3 regions of the Micromonospora sp. AP08 genome follow, and region 1 is predicted to be linked to each of the others. Evidence: riboswitches for the same ligand, from Rfam matches in the RefSeq annotation. Region 1 holds a riboswitch; each other region holds the start of a gene.
What was found. A riboswitch is a leader RNA that binds a small molecule or an ion and turns the genes downstream of it on or off. The one in region 1 is predicted to bind cyclic di-AMP.

Region 1 (3,282 bases):
CGGACACCTCTCCACCACGTTCTCTCCCGTGAGGTGCCGACCATGCCGCAGACCGTTCTCTACCGCTTCCTGACCGAGGTCCCCGAGGCCGCCGCGATCTGGTCGGCCCTGCTCCTGCTGGCCCTGGGCCTGCTCGCCGTGCTGGTCGCCCGCCCCGAGCGGGAGGACGGGACCGATCCGGCGCCCGACCGGGTCGCCGAGGAGGCCGCCCGCCGGGCCGACCTGCGCCGCTACGCCGACGAGGTGGCGGTGGCCGCCGCCGGGGCCGCGCAGACCGCCCGGAGGCGGCGGGAGCAGTGGCTGGCCGCCCAGGGCGAGGCGGACCGGGCCTGGCGGGCGTACGACGAGGCCGAGGCGGCCGCCCGCCGCTTCGCCGGCACCGCCGCGCTGCCCGCGCCGCACACCCCGCGCACACCCGCCGAGTACGCGGCCCGGGAGCGCTGGCTGCACCACGCCGCGATGGCCGCGCACTGGCGGGGCGACCTGAGCGCCCGGCAGCTCGCCGACGTGCTGGCCCATCGCAACGGGTGGGACCCGCGCCGGCACCCGGCCGAGCAGGAGATCGTGCTGGCCCGGGCGGTACGGGAGGGCCGCCGGGCCGGCTGGGCGGCGGCCGCCGAGCGGGAGCGGCGGGCCTGGCGGGACGCCGAGCTGGCCGCCGAGGCGGCCCGGACCCTGGCCGCGGAGGCGTACGCGGCCGCCGGCGCGCTGCGCCCCGCCCTTCCGGGCGCAGCCCCGGCGACGGTGCGGGGTCGGGACGGGGCGGCGCCGGCTCCGGTCCCGGCCGCCGTGCCCGGCGCGCGCTGGCGCCCGGCCCGGGCCGGCTGACCCGGCGAGCTCGACCGAATCGTTATCCGAATTCGGTGAGGCCTGTCACCCGTCCGCGGAAACGGTCATCGGTGCCGGGCCGGGCGATTGACACCCGCAATTCCGCGCTGGTCGCCACCGGATGTCCGCTTTTGGCCGCGCGGCGCCGCCGTAACTGCTCGTCCCATTGAGTGAAGTGAGTGACCGACTGTTCCGATATCCGTAGTGGTGCACGAGGTTTACGCAGGTGGGAGCGCTTGGCAGCCGGCATACCCACCGGTAGTGTCAGCGCGTCCGGAGCGGTTTTCGATCGCAAGAGGCGACGCCGCGCCGACCCGCCTAATCGTGCTCTGACGAACCGGGGACCCACAGCAACATCGGGGTGAATCCGCGGGCCACGGCCTGCGGTAGGGCGTACTTCCCGCCCGAATCCGTCAGCTAACCCGGTCGGCGGTCACGGAAGGAGTGCCATTCCTCGTGCCCACCCCCCGCTCGTCCCCCCGCCTCCACGGCATCGCGGTGCCGGCGCTCGCCTGAGGGCGACCGAAACCGGCAACCCGCCCCGACCGCCCGGCCCCCCGGGCGCTCCCCGTTCCCCGGCCATCCGCCCCGCAGCGCGCGTGAGTTCCTCCGCGTGCCGGGCCGGCGCGTGCCGCCACGCCCCGTGGAGGAAACCGTGAAGCACCACCTGAAGCGTCAGCTGCGCCGCCTCGTGACCGAACGCCCGTACCGGATCATCGCCGGCTCGGCCGCGGCGCTCGTGCTGGCCGGCGGCGCCAGCGCCGCCGTCGCCGCCACCGACGACGCCCCGGCCCCCCAGGAGAACACCGCCTCGGTCGCCGAGCTGGGCTCCCGGCTCGGTGAGGTCGCCAGCCGGGGCGAGGCCCGGGTCGCCGTCCCGTCGCCCTCGGTCTCGCCGAGCGCGTCGCCGTCGGCCGCGAAGCCGGCCGCCAAGGCCGCCGCCGACCCGGACACCACCCCGAAGGCCAAGCCGAAGCCCCCGTCGAGCAAGGTGCTCGACTACACCTACGAGGCGCAGACCGCCTACTGGAACTGCGGCCCGGCCGCGGTGCGCAACGCGCTCAGCGCGAGTGGCGTCGAGACCACCCAGGACGCGATGATCGCCCCGCTGAACGCCGGCGAGAACGGCACCAACTCGGCCGAGGACACCACCCGGGGCCTGAACCAGATGGTCAAGGGCAACCCGTACCGGACCCACATGTTCGGCGGCTCGGCGAGCCCGGCCGAGATCGACCAGCTCCAGGCGGACGTGGTCAAGGCGATCACCGACGGCCGGGGCGTGGTGGTCAACATCGCCGGCGACGCCACGGACACCGACGGCGGCTGGCACTCGTTCCCGGGCGGCCACTACATCGCCGTGGTCGGCTACAAGAACGACGGCCGCACCGTCCGGATCGCCGACTCGGCGAACGCGGCGCTGCCCGCGTACTGGATGAGCACCATCGACCTGGCGAACTGGGCCGCCACCCGCGGCTACTCCGCCTGATCACCCCTCCCGTCGGGCACCGGCTCCACCGAGCCGGTGCCCGACGTCGTCCGCGCCCGTGTCCGCTCTCGCGCCGGGTGTCCGTCCGGTGGCACACTGCGCCGTATGGGCGACGAGACGGGTACCCGCCATCTGCTGCTGCTGCACGGCATGGGTGCCACCGGTGAGGTGTGGCTGCCCTGGGCGCCGCTGCTGGAGCGCCACTGGGCGGGGCGCTGGCTCGCGCCCGACCTGGCCGGGCACGGCTGGTCGCCGCCGCTGCCCGGCTACTCCTTCGAGGCCCTCGCCCGACGGGTGGTCGAGGGGCTCGGCCCGGTGACCGAGCGGCTCGGCCCCCACGACCGGCTCGTGCTGCTCGGGCACTCGCTCGGCGGGGTGGTGGCGCTGGCGCTCGCCGCGCGGTCCCGGCGCCTGCCGGTCGACGCGGTGGTCGGGCTCGGCATCAAGGCCGTGTGGTCCCCGGCCGACCTGGAGAAGGCCCACGAGTTGGCCGCCCGCCCGGTGACCTGGTTCGCCACCCGGGACGAGGCGGCCCGCCGCTACCTGCGGGTGTCCGGGCTGGCCGGGCTGTTCGCCCCCGACCACCCGGTGGTGGAGGCGGGGCTGCGCCGGGAGGACGGCCGCTGGCGGCTGGCCATGGACCCGGCCGCGTTCGCGGTGGGGGAGCCCCGGCTGCCCGCGCTGCTCGCCGCCACCGACGTGCCGGTGCTGCTGGCTCGCGGCGAGCAGGACCCGATGGTGACCGACGCGCAGCTCAAGGAGCTGGGCGTGCCGGTCGCCACGCTGCCGGGGCTGGGCCACAACGCGCACGTGGAGGACCCGGCCGCCGTGCTCGCCCTCCTCGACGCGTACCTCTGACCGGCGGCTCAGGCGGCGGGGGAGGGGACCGGCGAGCCGTCCCGCGGGGCGGGCGCGGCCCAGTCCGCCGTGAGCTGCCGGCGGGCGGCGTCGAGGAACACCTCGGCGTA
Region 2 (3,282 bases), on a different contig from region 1:
CGACGCGCTTCATGGTGATCGGCTTGCCCGACTGGGAGGCGTGCACCACCCAGCCGTCGCCGACGTACATGCCGACGTGGTGCAGGTCGCTGTAGTAGAAGACGAGGTCACCGGCGCGCAGCTCGCTCCGGCTCACCCGCCGGGTCACGTCGTGCTGCTGCCGCGCATTGTGCGGCAGCGAGACGCCGGCCTTGGCCCAGGCCGCCATGGTGAGGCCGGAGCAGTCGTAGTGGTCGGGGCCGGCGGCGCCCCAGACGTAGATCTTGCCGATCTGGGCGCAGGCGAACTTGACCGCGATGCCGGCCGGGCCACCGGGGTAGCCGGCGGGGCAGGGGGCCGGGCGCAGCGGACCGCCACCGCCGCTGCCGTAGACCTTGAGCCGGAGCTTCTGCAGCTTGACGATCTCGGCGTCGATCTGCTTCTTCTTCGCCGCGAGCTGCGCCTCGGTGCGCGCCAGCTCGCCGATCATCTCGTCCAGCGGCTGCTTCTTGGCGGCCAGCTGGTCGCGCAGCTCGGCGACGGTCCGCACCTGCGCCTGCTGGCGGTTCGCGAAGCGGTCGAGCAGTGCGAGGCCGTCCACCAGCTCGCTCGGGGACCGGCTGCCCAACAGCGCGTTGACGGTGGAGAGATTGTTGTCGCCCTTGTACGCGTCGGCGGCGAGGCCGCCCACCTGACCGAGGGCGGCGTCCACCCGGGCCTGGAGCGGGGCGATCTGCTTGGCGAGCGCGGCAGCCTGCTTGCGCTTGGCGGCGAGCTGCTCGCGGGTGGCGTTGACCTGTTCGATGATCGGTTCGAGCTTGTTCCAGTCCTGGTCGATCTGGCGCTCGATCTCGGTGACCGACGGTTCGGCGTGGGCCGCCGTGGCGCCGCCGGTCAGGACGACGGCGGTGCCGGCCAGGGCGGCGAGGACGGTGGTGAAGCGGGACCAGCGGGAACGCGGCGCAGCCGTCGACCGGTCGACCGACCGGCCCGACGGTGGCCGCGGGGCATGGTGTGCCACCGGGCTTCCGTACTCCTTCTTCGTGCCCGCCTACCGAGTTAGCTGACGGGTTCGGGCGGGAAGGGAGCCGCCCTACCGCAGTGGCTGCGGATTCACCCCAGGTACCTGGGTCCCCGGCTCGCCCGGAGGCGACTCGGCGGTGTCGGACCGTCACCACCCGGGTTGGACGGTGAAACTGGCGGCCGACGATTGACCAGAGTAGAGATGACCGTTACCGATCCGCAACCCAAGTCGCCGTGACACTCCGTACCCGAAGGTTTTTTTCACCGAAGATTACTTGTCGGAAAGGTATTGACCCGGAGGGTGCGTGGGGCGAGGGTGAGGACGCAGTGACCCCCATCCCTGTCTGGAGGTTCGATGCACCTCTCCCCCCCGCCGTCGGGCAGACGGATGCTGCTGGCAGCCGCCGTCGCGGCGGCCACCGCGCTCGTGGCCACCGGACCGGTGGCCGCGGAACCGCTCACCGCCCCACCCCCCACCGACCGCCAGGAGCAGTACGCCGCCGCCGCGGCGGAGTACGGCGTGCCGCAGAGCGTCCTGCTCGGCGTCTCGTACCTGGAATCGCGGTGGGACACCCACCCGGGCCAGCCGAGCACCAGCGGCGGCTACGGCCCGATGCACCTCACCGACGCCCAGCACGTCCTCTCGACCCCGGCCAGCGGCCACGTCGACGAGGACGAGGACCCGCGGGGCGACGACTCGCGTCCGCTCACCCTCGACCCGGCCACCGCGTCGGCGCCGGCGGAGGACGCGCTGCCGCAGGCGTCCCTGCAGACGCTCGACGCCGCCGCGGCGCTCACCGGCCTCGCCGAGGAGACGCTGCGCACCGACGCGGCCGCGAACATCCGGGGCGGGGCGGCGCTGCTCGCCTCGTACCAGAAGGAACTGGCTGCGCCGGTCGGCGCCGGCACCGACCCGGCGGCCTGGTACGGCGCGGTGGCCCGCTACTCCGGCGCGGACACCGAGGACGCGGCGGCGGCCTTCGCCGACGAGGTCTACGACCAGCTTGGCCTCGGCGCGACCCGGACCACCGACGACGGCCAGCGGGTGACCCTGGCCGCCACCACGGTGACGCCGGACCAGTCCGGGCTGCACAAGCTGGGGCTGCGCCGCGCCGAACGGCCGGACGGCCTGGAATGCCCGGTGCGGCTGGCCTGCGAGTGGATCCCCGCCCCCTACGAGCAGCTCAGCGCGGACCCGGGGGACTACGGCAACCACGACCTCGGGAACCGGCCGGCCCAGCAGAAGATCGAGTACATCGTCATCCACGACACCGAGGGCTACTTCGGCCCGAGCGTGAACCTGGTGAAGCGGGCCGACTACCTGGGCTGGCACTACACGCTGCGCTCGGTGGACGGCTACGTCGCCCAGCACATCAAGGCCAAGGACGTCGGCTGGCACGCCGGCAACTGGTACGTCAACGCCAAGTCCATCGGCCTGGAGCACGAGGGCTTCGCGGGTCACGGCACCTGGTACACCGAGGCGATGTACCGGGCCTCGGCCAAGCTGGTCCGTCACCTGGCCCTGCGCTTCCAGATCCCGCTGGACCGGCAGCACATCATCGGCCACGACAACGTCCCCGGCACCACCGCCGGGACGGTGCGCGGCATGCACTGGGACCCGGGCCCGTACTGGGACTGGTCGCACTACTTCGACCTCATGAAGGCCCCGTTCCAGTCCACCGGCACGCCGCACACCGGCCTGGTCACGATCGACCCGGACTTCGCCGCCAACCGGCCCGCCTTCACCGGTTGCAACCAGCAGCCGCCGGGCGTGCCGAAGCCCACGCCGCCGGCCGCGCCGTGCCCGCTGCGCGGCTCGTCGGCGGTGGTCCTGCGCACCGCACCGAGCGCGACCGCTCCGCTGGTCAACGACCTCGGGCTGCGGCCGGACGGCACGCCGGACACCATGTACGTCTCCGACCACGGCGCCCGCGCCTCGGCCGGCCAGACGTACGCCCTCGCGGACATCCAGGGCGACTGGACCGCGATCTGGTACCTCAACCAGAAGGCCTGGTTCTACAACCCGGCCTCCGCGCCGACGGCCAAGTGGGCGAACGGCTTCGTGGTGACGCCCAAGGCCGGGAAGACCACCATCCCGGTGTACGGGCGCGCCTACCCCGAGCGGGCGGCCTACCCGGCCGGGGTGCCGTACCAGACCATCTCCCCGCTGCAGTACAGCCTCTCGGCGGGCCAGCGGTACGCGGTCGGCGGGGTCCTGCCGGGCGAGTACTACCGGGCGGTCACCTTCGACGGCTCGTCGCCGGGTGACTGGACGGTGAT
Region 3 (3,282 bases), on a different contig from region 1:
GCGGCGTCGGCTCGGTGATGATCTCCTACAGCAGCTGGAACGGGGTGAAGCTGCACGGCCACCGCTACCTGATCACCGACGTCCTCAAGGGGGAGTTGGGCTTCTCCGGCTTCGTCGTGTCCGACTGGAACGGCATCGACCAGATCGACGGCGTCAGCGGGTTCACCGCCGCCGAGGTCAGCGCCGCCGTCAACGCCGGCATCGACATGGTGATGGTGCCGACGGCCTGGAAGACGTTCCTCAGCACGCTGCGGGCCGAGGTGCAGAACGGCCACGTGCCGATGAGCCGGATCGACGACGCCAACCGGCGCATCCTCACGAAGAAGTTCGAGCTGGGCCTCTTCGAGCGGCCGTACACCGACCGGAGCTGGACCCCGACGGTGGGCGGCGCGGCGCACCGCGCGCTGGCCCGCCAGGCCGTGCGGCAGTCGCAGGTGCTGCTCAAGAACGACGGCGGCGTGCTCCCGCTGGCCCGGGACAACAACAAGATCTTCGTGGCCGGGAAGAACGCCGACAACATCGGCAACCAGAGCGGCGGGTGGACCATCTCCTGGCAGGGCTCCTCCGGCGCCGTCACCCCGGGCACCACCATCCTCCAGGGCATCCGCGCGGCCGCCGGTCCGACCACGACGGTCACGTACAACCAGCGCGGCACCGGCATCGACAAGACCTACCGGGCGGCGATCGCGGTGGTCGGCGAGACCCCGTACGCCGAGGGCCAGGGCGACCGCACCGGCAGCATGAGCCTGGACCGCGACGACCTGCGTGCCATCACGACGCTGCGCAACTCGGGCGTGCCGGTGATCGTGGTGCTGGTCAGCGGCCGGCCGCTGGACGTGGCCGCCGAGCTGCCACGGTGGAACGCGCTGCTGGCCTCCTGGCTGCCCGGCACCGAGGGTGGCGGCGTGGCCGACGTCCTCTTCGGCGGGTACGCGCCGACCGGCAAACTGCCGATGACCTGGATGAACTCGGTCAGCCAGCAGCCCATCAACGCCGGCGACGGCAAGGTCCCGCTCTTCCCGCAGGGATACGGCCTGACCTATTGAGCCGCCCCTCGATAAGCCCCCTTCGGACGGTGCGCAACTCGAACGGGGCGACCTTCGCTCGGCCGGGTGAAGAACTTCACAAGAAGTGGGCGTTCGTCGCAAAAGGTTCCTAACGTCGTTTCCGTTCGCGATCGCGGACACCACGGGCCGGCAACGCCTAATCCCGCCGCCGGCCCGGTGGTACCTGGACCTCGGGCGGGAGCGGGGGACCCACGTTCCTCGGTGCACGACACCTCGGGGTGAAGCCGCCACCGGCGGCCGGGCTCCTCGGCCCGAACCCGACAGCTCACCTCGTCGGCGTGGAGGAAACCCACATGGCAAGTGAATACGTCGCCCGTCACCGCCGGACCGCGCAGCGTCGCACCGCCGTCGGGGCGCTCGTCGTCGGCGCCGCCACCGGCGCCGCCGCCCTTCTCGGCCCGGCCGCCCCGGCCAGCGCCGCCGGCGTCAACTGGGACGCCGTCGCCCAGTGCGAGTCCGGCGGCAACTGGCACATCAACACCGGCAACGGCTACTACGGCGGGCTCCAGTTCACCCGGAGCACCTGGAACGGCTACGGCGGCCAGAAGTACGCCAGCCGCGCCGACCTGGCCAGCCGCAGCGAGCAGATCGCCATCGCCGAGAAGGTCCTCGACGGGCAGGGCATCGGCGCCTGGCCGGTCTGCGGCAAGAAGGGCGGCTCCACCAAGAGGTACGCCAGCAAGGACTCGGGCTCGACGAAGTCCGCCAAGAAGGCCACCACGGAGCGGAAGTCGCGCGCCGACCGGCCGACCGTCCGCGGCGAGCGGCGGGCCAAGCCGAGCACGAGCGGCGCCGGCAGCTACCTCGTCCGGCCCGGAGACACCCTCTCCGAGATCGCCGACGCGAAGAACGTGGCCGGCGGCTGGCACGCTCTCTACGAGCGCAACAGGGACGTGGTGGGCGCGAACCCGGGCCTGATCTTCCCGGGCCAGAAGCTGCGCCTGCGCTGACCCCACCGGAACGGCCCCGCGCGGGCCGGTCCACCGCACCGCGAACGCCCGGCCGGGATTCCCGGCCGGGCGTTCGTGTCGGACGGGGCGGGCGGGCTCACCGGCGTCCGCGTCGGAGGTGGTTGCTATCGTCACGGTGCTCGGAAAGACGTGAAGAAAGCGCGGATATGACCAACGACCCGTTCTCCGCGGCCGCGAGCCTCGACGAGCTGCTGACCAGGACCCAACAGGCGCTCTCCGCGATGCGGTCCCGGGCCGCCGAGCACCCCGACGGCGCGCCCGGCGAGCTGCTCCGGGCCGAGGGCGCCGCGGCCGGCGGCCGGATCCGTGCCGTCGCCGTCCAGGGTGGCCGGCTGGAATCCGTCACCGTCGACCCCGCGCTGGCCGGGGAGTCCATGGAGGCCCTCTGCGGGCACCTGGTGTCGGCCGTGAACGCCGCCCTCACCGAGCTGGACGCCCGGGTCAGCGCCTCGGCCCAGGCGGACGTGGACGCCCTGGCCGCGCGGCTCGGCGGCCTGCCGGAGCAGTCCGCGCGGGACATGGAGCGCTTCGGCCGGGCCATGGAGGGCGTCGCGGCCCGGATCCGCCGCGACGGCGCCGGCTCCGGCGCGGCCCGCCCGGCCTGACCACCGTCCGGCCGGTGAAGCCCGGCCGGCGGCGACCTGTCGCGGGAACGACGAAGCGGCCGGCCGTCGGGAGGACGACGACCGGCCGCTCGATGGCGATCAGCTCAGGGTGACCGCGGTGTCGTCGACGACGAAGGAGGTCTGCAGGGAGCTGTCCTCCACGCCGCTGAAGGAGATGGTGGCGGTGGTGCCGGCCAGCGACGAGATGTCGAAGGACCGCTGCACGTAGCCGGTGGCCTTGTTGAGGTTGGAGTAGGTGGCCAGGGTGGTGCTGCCCGCCTTCACGGTCAGCTTGTCGTAGGCGGTGGTCGTGGTCGACTCCGCGCTGTCGATGTGCAGCCAGAAGCTCAGCGTCGCCCGGCAGCCGGCCGGGATCGTCACCGACTGCGTGAGCGTGTCGGTGTGCGTCGAGCCGTAGCCGTCGAGCCACGCCTTGTAGGAGCCGCCGTGCGCGGCCTGGGCGGTGTCGTTCGTGATGACGCCGGAGCTGGCGGTCCAGCTCACGTTGCCGGACTCGAAGCCGGGGTTGGCCAGCTTCTGGCCGGTGCAGCTGCCCGACGGCGGGGTGGTCGTGGTGGTCGGCGTCGGGGTGCTGCCCGTGCAGGTCGCCTCACCGGTCTGCGCCGGCACGCTGACCGC

Region 2: linked by a shared signal. The riboswitch ahead of FXF50_RS26285 (NlpC/P60 family protein) and the one ahead of FXF50_RS10025 (C39 family peptidase) in region 1 are both predicted to bind cyclic di-AMP.
Region 3: linked by a shared signal. The riboswitch ahead of FXF50_RS30095 (transglycosylase family protein) and the one ahead of FXF50_RS10025 (C39 family peptidase) in region 1 are both predicted to bind cyclic di-AMP.

Annotation. Positions count from the first base shown of each region.
Region 1 is NZ_VSEZ01000004.1:349,543-352,824, reverse strand. Features, by position in the region: gene FXF50_RS10030 (hypothetical protein) at 43-828, shown strand; cyclic di-AMP (ydaO/yuaA leader) riboswitch at 1,134-1,275, shown strand; gene FXF50_RS10025 (C39 family peptidase) at 1,472-2,314, shown strand; gene FXF50_RS10020 (alpha/beta fold hydrolase) at 2,420-3,172, shown strand; gene FXF50_RS10015 (CDP-glycerol glycerophosphotransferase family protein) at 3,181-3,282, opposite strand, start outside.
Region 2 is NZ_VSEZ01000021.1:49,337-52,618, forward strand. Features, by position in the region: gene FXF50_RS26285 (NlpC/P60 family protein) at 1-1,000, opposite strand, end outside; cyclic di-AMP (ydaO/yuaA leader) riboswitch at 1,012-1,149, opposite strand; gene FXF50_RS26290 (N-acetylmuramoyl-L-alanine amidase) at 1,391-3,282, shown strand, end outside.
Region 3 is NZ_VSEZ01000001.1:559,590-562,871, forward strand. Features, by position in the region: gene FXF50_RS02535 (glycoside hydrolase family 3 protein) at 1-1,046, shown strand, start outside; cyclic di-AMP (ydaO/yuaA leader) riboswitch at 1,191-1,361, shown strand; gene FXF50_RS30095 (transglycosylase family protein) at 1,361-2,017, shown strand; gene FXF50_RS02545 (YbaB/EbfC family nucleoid-associated protein) at 2,185-2,643, shown strand; gene FXF50_RS02550 (M4 family metallopeptidase) at 2,743-3,282, opposite strand, start outside.